3 regions of the Citrobacter sp. GW821-FHT02E08 genome follow, and region 1 is predicted to be linked to each of the others. Evidence: predicted binding sites of a transcription regulator. Region 1 holds the regulator's gene; each other region holds the start of a gene.
The links. Region 1 encodes CRP, which controls carbon source genes, mostly activating them, when cyclic AMP is high. Its sites were predicted from a motif close to ATGTGANNNNNNTCACAT; they were not measured.

Region 1 (4,004 bases):
CGCCGGATATTCTGACCAGCGCCAAGGCGCTTGGCGGCGGGTTCCCGGTGAGCGCCATGCTGACCACGCAGGAGATTGCCTCTGCGTTTCACGTCGGTTCCCATGGTTCCACCTACGGTGGTAACCCGCTGGCCTGCGCGGTTGCTGGCGCAGCGTTCGATATTATTAACACGCCAGACGTGCTGGACGGCATTCAGACGAAACGGCAGAAATTTGTTCAGCATTTGCAGAAAATTGACGAGCAGTACGACGTTTTCAGCGACATTCGCGGGATGGGATTGCTGATTGGGGCAGAGTTGAAGCCGCAATATCAGGGACGAGCGCGTGAGTTTCTTTATGCGGGCGCGAATGAAGGTGTGATGGTGCTGAATGCCGGTCCGGATGTGATGCGCTTCGCCCCTTCGCTGGTGGTGGAAGAGGCGGATATCGACGAGGGAATGCAGCGTTTCGCGCAGGCCGTCGCGAAAGTCGTTAGCTCTTAATATCCCGTAACCGACGGCTGAGCCAGATCCCGTGGTGAGGCCGTTGACGCCAGGCGACCGAAGAAATGGTGTGCATGGTGTTCAGGTGGCCCAGTATGCGCTGCAGGTGTTGTTCCAGGGTACTTAATGGCCCATGGGAGAGCATCTCTGGCGCTTCCAGAATATTCACATCGCCAGAGCCGCCCGGTCCGTCATACTCCAGACGCTGCTGGCAGCGCTGGAGCGCAATTTCACACGATTCCAGATAGCGTTGCGCAAGGTCTGGCGACAGCATCGTATGTTCCCGCGCCAGCGTTGTCATCGCATTGATGTGCTCGACAATAAACTGGCTGTGCGTTACCCACAGTTTCATATCTGCCAGATAGTGCGCGTTAAATCCGGGTTCCTGCATGGACTGATTCAGCGAGTTGTACAGCGTGTTGTGCGCCTGATTGACACGCATACGCTGATACGCGAGCGGTGTTGCCTGTGGATTGCTGCTGAGGATCAGGCGGATGGCTTCCTGGTCGGCTTCCAGCGCATCGTGGGCGTTTTTGCGCAACAGACCGCTCTGCCACTGCGGCCAGAGCCAGACCGTTCCACCAAACGCGATCAGGCAGCCAATCACCGTATCAATAAACCGCGGCACAATGTACTGCTCGCCATTTAACGTCAGCAATTGCAGGGTATACACCGCAGTGACCGTAAACCCGACCGTTGCCCAGCCGTAGTTTTTGCGAATGATCAGATAGCTCACCAGCGTAATGACCAGCATGCCCGCCAGCGTGAAGCCTTCAGGGATGTGGAAGTGTAGCGTCACACCCGCAATCACCAGTCCAACCAGCGTACCCACCGAACGGTGCAATATGCGAACCCGCGTCGCGCCGTAGCCGTTTTGCGTCACAAACAGCACCGTCATCAGGATCCAGTACGGTTTCGGCAGATGTAATGCGCTGCCCATCAGGCTGGCGATACTCAGCATGACGCTGATGCGCCCGGCATTTCGCAAAGCGGGCGATTTGAAGGACAGATAGTTTTTTAGGGCCGGGATCAGCGGGAGTCGGCGTTGTTTATCCGCCATCAGGTCGCGGGCATAGAGTGGGCGCTGGGTCCGCAATACACGGGCAATGCGGCTAAAGTGCCAGTAACAGAACTGGCCCACCGGGTTATCGGGATGCTGGTTGGCGATTTTCTCCAGCGCGCCAATCTGCTTTTCCATGCTAAAGCGGGTCGGCAGGCGGTGATACAGAATATCATCGGCCAGGATGCGTAAGCGTGTGGCGACCGTTTGCGCGTTCCAGCGAATCACCTGCTCCGCATGGCTGCGTTCGACCAGCTTTTGCACCTCTTCTGGCTGATGCAGACTGACGGAGATGTGTTCCTGTAAGTCCAGCGCTTCCTGGAATGCCCGCAGCAGGCGTTTATATTCATTGTTGTGATGCGCCGACAGCATGTGCATTTGCTGGTAACACTGGGTGATGAGATCTACCGCTTTCTGTTGGCGCACCAACAAGGGTGGCAGCGCTTTTTCAGGATCCGCGTGCTGGGTGAGCAGACTGTATTTGGCTTCGCAGTAGTCGGCCAGCTCGCGGTACAACAAACTGAGTGACTCGCGTAGCGGTTGTTCACGCCAGAGCCAGAACCAAAACCAGTTAAAAAGCCCGTACCACAGGGTGCCCAGGGCATAGATCAGCAACGGCTCCCAGACGGGCATGTTACCAGCCAGGCTTAGCGTGAAAATAGCGGCGATAAGCGAGGCAGGCAGGAGTCGGGCATGCAAGGCGCTGAGTTCCGCCGTCACGCCAAGAATCAGCGTTAAACCCGTCAGAATCAGCGGCAGCGGTATTGCTTGCGCGAGCAGCAGTTGCATTGCCAGGCTGCATCCGGCAAACAGCGATGCGCCAATGACTAAGCGTTTGAAAAAGCGTTTGTGGGGGGTATCAAGCCCGGCAATGTTGCAGCAGGCGGGAACGAGAGAAAAGAGCAATCCCAGATGCAACTGGCCAATGATAAGGCCGATCGCCACAGGCAAACACAGCACCAGCGTTTGCCGCAGTGCGTAGTTGATTTCAGGGTGATAAATCAGTCTTCGCCACATCGGTGCCAACAAAAATGGCGCATTACAGGGTAATACGCCATTTCGACGGGGTTAACGAGTGCCGTAGACGACGATGGTCTTACCGTGCGCGGAGATCAGGTTCTGATCTTCCAGCATTTTCAGAATACGACCAACGGTTTCGCGAGAACAGCCAACGATCTGACCGATCTCCTGACGGGTGATTTTGATTTGCATGCCGTCCGGGTGAGTCATCGCATCGGGTTGTTTCGCCAGGTTCAGCAGAGTCTGAGCGATACGACCAGTTACGTCGAGGAAGGCAAGGTTGCCGACTTTTTCGGACGTAACTTGCAGGCGACGAGCCATCTGGGAAGACAGGCGCATCAGAATATCCGGGTTCACCTGGATCAGTTGGCGAAATTTTTTGTAGGAGATTTCAGCGACTTCACAGGCCGTTTTTGCACGTACCCATGCACTGCGTTCCTGGCCTTCTTCAAACAGGCCCAATTCGCCAATGAAATCGCCCTGATTCAGATAAGAAAGGATCATCTCTTTCCCTTCTTCGTCTTTAATCAGCACTGCCACTGAGCCTTTAACGATGTAGTACAACGTTTCTGCTTTTTCACCCTGGTGAATCAGCGTGCTCTTCGACGGGTACTTATGAATGTGGCAATGAGACAAGAACCATTCGAGAGTCGGGTCTGTTTGCGGTTTGCCAAGCACCATGCGCGGTTATCCTCTGTTATAAGCTGTCTCCAGAGCCAGAAAACGACGCTGTCTCTGGGGTTGCCAAAATATGCTTCCCGCTGCCAGGGAAGGGGGCTGCTAAAAATGTACTGCAGCCTGTAATGTGATGTCCTCTGCATACATGCAGTACGTCAATGTATTACTGTAGCATCCTGACTGTTTTAGCATAGCTTTCGCCGTGTGTCTCCTGGTGTCTCGCTTCAGCATGATGCAGGTCGCCTTCCATTGCGAGATTTGTTATGTCCGCGTAATCTGTCAGGAAAATTGAAACATTGGAGTTACGAAATATGCAAGCGCGTGTGAAATGGGTCGAAGGGCTAACCTTCCTGGGAGAGTCTGCTTCCGGCCACCAAATTTTGATGGATGGTAACTCCGGTGATAAAGCGCCGAGTCCGATGGAAATGGTGTTAATGGCCGCGGGTGGCTGCAGTGCGATTGATGTGGTGTCTATTCTGCAAAAGGGACGCCAGGATGTGACCAACTGCGAAGTGAAGCTCACTTCCGAGCGTCGTGAAGAGGCGCCGCGCCTGTTCACCCATATCAATCTGCATTTCATTGTGACTGGCAATGATCTGAAAGACGCCGCCGTTTCGCGCGCTGTTGATCTTTCTGCAGAAAAATATTGTTCTGTTGCGTTGATGCTGGAAAAAGCAGTGAATATCACGCACTCATACGAAGTGATTGCCGCGTGATCTCAGGTTGCCGGAGGGCGTGACGCTTATCCGGCAACGCTGCGCATT
Region 2 (4,004 bases), on a different contig from region 1:
CTACGAACAACTTGCTCGTCGTCACCTTCCTGTTTCCACTGACTCATCCATTCGAAAACGGTCAGATCGTTTTCGAACTCATATTCGTGATCCTGCGCGTAGTAGCCAATTTGCGCATTCTCAGACCATTTAACGGTGCCATTATCCGGCGCCATGTCGCCTACCAGCGCTTTCAGCATGGTCGATTTACCCACGCCGTTCGCCCCCAGGATGGCAACCTTCTCGCCCACTTCCAGCAGTAAATTGAAGTTTTTAAACAGCGGACCGTTATCAAAGCCTTTGGCCAGCGCTTCCACTTCCAGCGCGTTACGGAACAGTTTCTTGTCCTGTTCGAAACGGATGAACGGGTTCTGACGGCTGGAAGCCTTCACTTCGTCGAGCTTGATTTTATCAATCTGACGCGCACGTGACGTTGCCTGACGCGATTTCGAGGCGTTGGCGCTAAAGCGGCTAACGAAGGACTGCAGATCGGCAATCTGCGCTTTCTTCTTGGCGTTATCGGCCAGCAGACGTTCACGCGCCTGGGTTGCCGCCGTCATGTACTCGTCATAGTTACCGGGATAAACACGCAGCTCGCCGTAGTCCAGATCCGCCATGTGCGTACAGACCATGTTCAGGAAGTGACGGTCGTGCGAGATAATGATCATGGTGCTGTCGCGGTCGTTCAGCGTCTGCTCCAGCCAACGAATGGTGTCGATGTCCAGGTTGTTGGTCGGTTCATCAAGCAGCAGGATGTCCGGGTTTGAGAACAGTGCCTGCGCCAGCAGCACACGCAGCTTCCAGCCGGGAGCGACTTCGCTCATCGGGCCGTAATGCTGTTCTACCGGAATGCCAACACCCAGCAGCAGTTCACCAGCACGTGACTCAGCAGAATAGCCGTCCATCTCGCCGTATTTCACTTCCAGATCGGCCACTTTATAGCCGTCTTCTTCGCTCATTTCCGGCAGCGCGTAAATGCGATCGCGTTCTTGTTTCACTTCCCACAGTTCAGCGTGGCCCATGATCACCGTATCCAGTACAGTGAACTCTTCGAACGCAAACTGATCCTGACGCAGCTTACCAATACGCTCATTGGGATCGAGGGAGACGTTACCCAGCGTCGGCTCAAGGTCGCCGCCGAGGATTTTCATAAAGGTGGATTTACCGCTACCGTTCGCGCCAATCAGGCCGTAACGGTTGCCGCCGCCAAATTTGACGGAAATATTTTCAAACAGCGGCTTACTGCCGAACTGCATGGTGACGTTGCTGGAAACTAACACTGGCGTATCCTGAGAAAAATATGTGACAAACCGCATATTATGCCACAAGTCTTAAATAAGATCGCGTATTGTCAGGAGCAGGAATGCAGAACAAAAGGTCAGATCAAGGGAAAAATGTGATTTCGTACACATCTGATTTCCCTGTGAACCCGAATGCACATATAATGCGCTCCCAACACTACAGAATTCTCAACCCAATAGCCTGCCTGGCACTGAATCTCGCATAAATGAATATGAATATGAAATTGACAACGTTTTTCGCGGCGGCACTCGCAGTTGTTGGCTTTTGCAGCACTGCTTCAGCCGTTACGTATCCACTTCCGACAGACGGTAGCCGGGTGATTGGTCAAAACCAGGTCATCACTGTCCCGGAAGGCAACACCCAGCCGCTGGAATATTTTGCAGCCCAATACCAGATGGGTCTTTCCAACATGCTGGAAGCGAACCCTGGCGTGGATACCTTCCTGCCGAAAGGCGGTACGGTGCTGAACATTCCGCAGCAGTTGATCCTGCCGGATACCGTGCATGAAGGTATTGTCATCAACAGTGCTGAAATGCGTCTGTACTACTACCCGAAAGGCACCAACACCGTTATCGTGCTGCCGATTGGTATTGGCCAGTTAGGTAAAGATACGCCGATCAACTGGACCACCAAAGTGGAACGTAAAAAAGCAGGCCCGACCTGGACGCCGACGGCAAAAATGCACGCCGAATACCGTGCTGCGGGTGAACCGCTGCCTGCGGTCGTGCCTGCCGGTCCGGATAACCCGATGGGTCTGTACGCACTGTATATTGGCCGTCTGTATGCTATCCACGGGACTAACGCCAACTTTGGTGTTGGTTTGCGCGTGAGCCACGGTTGTGTGCGTCTGCGTAACGAAGACATCAAATTCCTGTTTCAGAATGTGCCGGTCGGTACGCGCGTTCAGTTCATTGATGAACCTGTGAAAGCTACCACCGAGCCAGACGGCAGCCGCTACATTGAGGTGCATAACCCACTGTCAACCACTGAAGCTCAGTTTGAAGGCGGTGAGATCGTGCCGATTACGCTGAACAAGAGCATTACAAGCATCACCGGTCAGCCTGACGTCGATCAGTCCGTCGTTGAACAGGCAGTACAGAACCGTTCTGGTATGCCGGTTCGTCTGAACTAACTCCATGAAAAAGGCCCGATAGCACTATGCTTATCGGGCCTTTAACACGCCAGCCAACATCCTGCCTAAGCGCTATCTCAACAGCAACAATCCATACCCTACCAACGCCGCCCATACCAACATCGGTAACGAATACAGATGGAAACGCCACCAGATGCGTCGGTCGTTTGCCATGCGTAATGCAATCAGATTTGCCAACGAGCCCGGTAACAGACCGAAACCGCCGACATTAACAGCCCATGCCAGCAACAGCGTAGGCGGTACATAGTTCAACAGTAAAATCGTCGTGGGCACGTTGCTGATAAATTGCGACAGTCCGATAGCCGTCAACCAAAGTCCCGGCCCGGAAAGCGTGCCGATATGGCCTGAAATTGCCTGCAACGCGGGAAGCTGCGTTAATAAATGCACGTCGATAAACATCGCCATAAACACCAGCAGCAACGTCCAGTCAACGCTGAGCACTACCCGGCGCGCCAGTACCAGAAATCCTGCCGCCACAATCGCCAGTCCCCACAGTTCCTGCTTCAGCTCCAGCGAACTCAGAAAGACGATGTACAGCCCGAGACAGCACCACACCAACCGCGGCTGCCAGTCTGGCGAGCGCGTCCCGGTATGGTATTGCAGCGCTTTCGCCGGAAAACAGAACCAGCACAGCACCAGTAAGGTCAGCATCATTGCGACAGCGAGCGGCAGCATCTGCCAGGTAAAGGCGGTAAATGACAGGCCAGAACGTCCCCACAACAGAATATTTTGCGGGTTGCCAATGGGGGTGAGCAGTGAACCGGCATTCACCGCCAGCGCTTCAAAAATGATCAGCCGATTAACCGGAATCGCGCACAGTTTTTTGAGGGTAATGGTGAGAGGGACCACGATAAACAACGCCACATCGTTGGTCAGAAATGTCGACAACCCTGCGGCCGCCAGCACCATGAACATCGCCAGACGACGCTCGGTGGCAAACCTGCGGGTCATTCTGCGCCCCAGCACATCGAAGTAGCCGCTCAGTTCAACCCCTTTTGTCAGCAGCATTAAACCGCTGAGGGTAATAATGGTATGCCAGTCAATGGCAGCGAGCCAACGACGAGGCGCAAACGGTACACAAAAACTTAAGCCAATCCCAATAATCATCAACAACTGAAAAAAGCGATCGCGCCTGAGCGCGCGCAAAAAAAAGGGAAGACTCATTCAGATGCGGTTCCGTTCTTTTGTGTAAACAGTCGAAAAGCCTCCAGCGTTTCCTGACTCACGTGATGCTCCATTCCCTCTGCATCACGGCGCGCGATATCCGCACTCACACCCAGCACCAGCAGAAAATTTTCAACGATCTGATGCCGCTCACGGGTCTCTTGCGCCAGTTTCTCCCCTTCCGGGGTCAGGAACACCCCTCGCCAGGGGATCATTTCAATCAGCCCGACCGAGGCCAGCCGTTTAAGCATTTTGGCGACGGTGGGTTGCGAAACACCGAGTCGGGCCGCCATATCGACCTGACGCGCCTCCCCGACCTCGATGATTAAGTCGGAAATCAGCTCGATATAGTCATCAATCAGTTCACGACGGTGCGCTTCCCTGACCTGACGAAACCCCTCGACAT
Region 3 (4,004 bases), on a different contig from region 1:
GGAAGGCGATTTCAACCGTCGTGGCACGTCAGTGTTCAGCGGCCATATGGGTGAACTGGTGGCTTCTGAGCTTTGTACCGTGGTTGACGACGGCACGATGGTTGACCGTCGTGGATCTGTCGCCATCGATGACGAAGGGACGCCAGGCCAGTACAACGTATTGATTGAAAACGGCATTCTGAAAGGGTACATGCAGGATAAACTGAATGCGCGTTTGATGGGCGTTGCGCCGACAGGGAACGGGCGTCGTGAGTCTTATGCGCACCTGCCAATGCCGCGTATGACCAACACCTACATGTTGCCAGGAAAATCCACACCGCAGGAAATTATCGAATCGGTTGAATTCGGGATCTACGCGCCTAACTTTGGCGGCGGCCAGGTGGACATCACTTCCGGTAAGTTTGTGTTCTCGACCTCAGAAGCCTATCTGATCGAAAACGGAAAAGTGACGAAGCCGGTCAAAGGCGCCACGCTGATTGGCTCAGGTATTGAAGCCATGCAGCAAATTTCGATGGTCGGCAATGACCTGAAACTGGATAACGGCGTTGGCGTCTGCGGTAAGGAAGGGCAAAGCCTGCCGGTTGGCGTGGGTCAGCCGACGCTGAAGGTGGATAACCTGACGGTGGGTGGCACTGCCTGATTATCAGAGGCCGGATATACCCGGTCTGTGAATTTGATTCTTGCTCCAGGCCCGATACGCGCAGCGCTATCGGGCCTTTATTACTTTTCCTTTCCTCTGCCGTACATCCCCTGAAACAGCTTCGCCACGTCGACAAAGTAGTCCGTCAGATAGTTGATTACAACCTGCACTTTTAAGGGCAGTTTGTCTTTTTCGGTGTACAACGCGTAGACCGGACGGGGATCCGACTGATAACGGGGCAGTAAGATCTCAAGCTCTCCCCGATTGATCTCGTTGATCACCCACATCAGCGGGACGTAGGCGATCCCGGCACCTACCGTCAGCCAGCGGCTGAGCGTCATAGGATCGTTGGTCACGAATCTTCCCTGAGGGATTAGCCGGGTGGAGATCCCTTCCGGGGCGATCAGCTCAAATTCGTTATCCGGTCGCACGCTGTATTCCAGCCAGGAGTGGTTGCTGAGATCGGCAGGTTTTTCCGGTACGCCAAATTGTGCGAGATAGCTTTTTGCGGCGCAGACCACCATCGGCATGGCTCCCAGACGGCGAGAAAACAGGCTCGAGTCCTGCAACGCGCCGACCCGAATCACAACGTCCAGACCGTCGGCAATCAGGTCAGGGGCTGGAATACCTGTCACCAGGTTCACCGTGAGCCCGGGGTATTCTTTCAGCATCCTGGCGGTCAGTCCGGCAAGGACATTTTGCGCCATGGTTGAAGAACAACCGATACGCAACGTACCGATAGGGGTGTTGTTAAACGCATAGAGCTGCTCATGCACATCCTGGACTTCATGCAACATTCGGCGGCAGCCCTGGTAGTAAATTTTACCGGCTTCGGTAAGGCCAATGCTGCGAGTACTGCGGTTCAGCAGCTTCACCTGCAGTTCATCTTCCAGTTTTGCCACGGTCTGGCTAATGGAGGAGACGCTCATTTGTAGCTGTCTGGCAGCGGCGGTAAAGGAGCCAAATTCGACCACTTTGGCAAACACCGACATCCGTTTTAATCGTTCCATTATTCACTCTGGCTTAAAAGTGATTTAGATCACATATTATAGATAACAGCATAACAGTTACGCTAATATATTATTATTCAAATAACAGCAGTGTCGCTCTCGCCTGGCTTTCCTTGCCCTTCTCTGCGGTGACATTGGCTAATAACGCTATCGCCTGCACTCTCTCTACAATCAAGGTCAACATGAGTCTGTTTCCCGTTATCGTGGTGTTTGGGCTGTCCTTCCCACCGATATTTTTCGAACTTCTTTTATCACTGGCGATTTTCTGGCTGGTGCGCCGGGTGCTGGTACCGACAGGTATCTATGATTTCGTATGGCATCCGGCTCTGTTTAATACCGCGCTCTATTGCTGCCTTTTTTATCTGATATCGCGCATGTTTGTTTGAGGCTGAAGTGAAAACACTAACAAGAAAAATCTCCCGTACGGCCATTACGCTGGTACTGGTCATCCTGGCTTTTATCGCCATTTTTCGTGCCTGGGTTTATTACACCGAGTCACCGTGGACGCGCGATGCGCGTTTCAGCGCGGATGTGGTGGCCATTGCGCCAGATGTGGCAGGACTTATCACCCATGTTAATGTTCGCGATAACCAACTGGTGAAAAAGGATCAGGTGCTGTTCACCATCGATCAGCCGCGCTATATAAAGGCGCTTGAAGAGGCCGAAGCCGATGTGGCGTATTACCAGGTGTTGTCGCAGGAAAAACGCCTGGAGGCCGGTCGCCGCAACCGTCTTGGCGTTCAGGCGATGTCTCGTGAAGAGATCGATCAGGCCAACAACGTTCTGCAAACCGTATTACACCAGCTCGCGAGAGCGCAGGCTACCCGTGACCTGGCGAAATTAGATCTCGAACGGACCGTGATTCGCGCACCGGCAGACGGTTGGATAACCAACCTGAACGTCTATACCGGTGAGTTTATTACCCGTGGTTCCACGGCAGTTGCTCTGGTGAAACAGAACTCTTTTTATGTCCTGGCGTATATGGAGGAAACCAAGCTGGAGGGCGTTCATCCGGGCTATCGTGCGGAAATTACGCCGCTGGGCAGTAATCGGGTATTAAAAGGAAGTGTGGACAGTGTGGCGGCGGGGGTCACGAATGCCAGCAGTACCCGCGATGCGAAGGGCATGGCGACGATTGATTCCAACCTCGAATGGGTGCGACTGGCGCAGCGTGTTCCGGTGCGGATCCGTCTTGATGACCAGCAGAACAATCTGTGGCCAGCAGGTACAACGGCGACGGTCGTGATTACCGGTCAGCAGGATCGTGATGAAAGTCAGGACTCCTTCTTTCGCAAATTAGCGCATCGTCTGCGCGAGTTTGGTTAATCATGATGGGGATGTTCACCATCGCCAGCCAACACGTTCGCTTTGCGATAAAGCTGGCGTGCGCGATTGTGCTGGCTCTGTTTGTTGGCTTTCACTTTCAGCTTGAAACGCCGCGCTGGGCGGTACTGACTGCGGCGCTTGTTGCAGCGGGTCCGGCGTTTGCTGCCGGAGGCGAACCGTATTCTGGCGCCATCCGCTATCGCGGTATGTTGCGCATCATCGGAACCTTTATCGGCTGTATCGCCGCGCTGGCGATCATCATCACCATGATTCGCGCACCGCTGCTGATGATTCTGGTGTGCTGTATCTGGGCGGGATTTTGCACCTGGATCTCTTCTCTGGTGCGCCTTGAAAACTCCTATGCATGGGGGCTTTCGGGGTATACCGCACTTATTATCGTCATCACCATTCAAACGGAACCGCTATTGACGCCGCAGTTCGCCCTTGAGCGCTGTAGCGAGATTGTGATTGGTATCGTCTGCGCCATCATCGCGGATCTGATTTTCTCTCCACGATCGGTGAAGCAAGAGGTTGATCTTGAACTGGATAACCTGCTCATCGCGCAATATCAACTGATGCAACTGTGTATTAAACACGGTGACAGTGAGGAAGTGGACCGGGCCTGGAGTGCGCTTGTGCGGCGTACTGCGGCACTGGATGGCATGCGCAGCAATCTGAACATGGAGTCCTCGCGCTGGGGGCGTGCTAACCGACGTCTGAAGGCGCTGAATACGCTCTCCCTGACGCTGATTACGCAATCCTGCGAAACCTACATGATTCAAAATACGCGTCCGGAGCTGATCACCGATACGTTTCGTGAGTTGTTTGAAACCCCTGTTGAAACTGCGCAGGATGTACATCGACAGCTCAAGCGCATGCGCCGCGTGATCGCCTGGACGGGTGAGCGGGAAACGCCTGTCACTCTGTACACCTGGGCTGGGGCAGCAACGCGGTATCTGTTATTGAAACGCGGCGTGGTGGGTAATACGAAAATCAGTGCGACTGAAGAAGAGATTTTACAGGGTGAG

Region 2: a site for CRP is predicted at 1,374-1,391, ahead of AC07UY_RS10785 (ABC-F family ATPase). Genes of this name have one in related genera too.
Region 3: a site for CRP is predicted at 1,668-1,685, ahead of aaeR (HTH-type transcriptional activator AaeR). Genes of this name have one in related genera too.

What each region holds. Positions count from the first base shown of each region.
Region 1 covers NZ_JBWKVL010000003.1:390,928-394,931, forward strand. The annotation lists gene argD (bifunctional acetylornithine/succinyldiaminopimelate transaminase) at 1-482, shown strand, start outside; gene AC07UY_RS06160 (YccS/YhfK family putative transporter) at 472-2,559, opposite strand; gene crp (cAMP-activated global transcriptional regulator CRP) at 2,611-3,243, opposite strand; gene AC07UY_RS06170 (OsmC family protein) at 3,552-3,956, shown strand; gene AC07UY_RS06175 (phosphoribulokinase) at 4,003-4,004, opposite strand, start outside.
Region 2 covers NZ_JBWKVL010000006.1:192,766-196,769, forward strand. The annotation lists gene AC07UY_RS10785 (ABC-F family ATPase) at 1-1,259, opposite strand, end outside; gene ldtB (L,D-transpeptidase) at 1,493-2,413, shown strand; gene AC07UY_RS10795 (anion transporter) at 2,486-3,598, opposite strand; gene mntR (manganese-binding transcriptional regulator MntR) at 3,595-4,004, opposite strand, start outside.
Region 3 covers NZ_JBWKVL010000001.1:33,369-37,372, forward strand. The annotation lists gene tldD (metalloprotease TldD) at 1-640, shown strand, start outside; gene aaeR (HTH-type transcriptional activator AaeR) at 721-1,650, opposite strand; gene aaeX (p-hydroxybenzoic acid efflux pump operon protein AaeX) at 1,833-2,036, shown strand; gene aaeA (p-hydroxybenzoic acid efflux pump subunit AaeA) at 2,044-2,976, shown strand; gene aaeB (p-hydroxybenzoic acid efflux pump subunit AaeB) at 2,982-4,004, shown strand, end outside.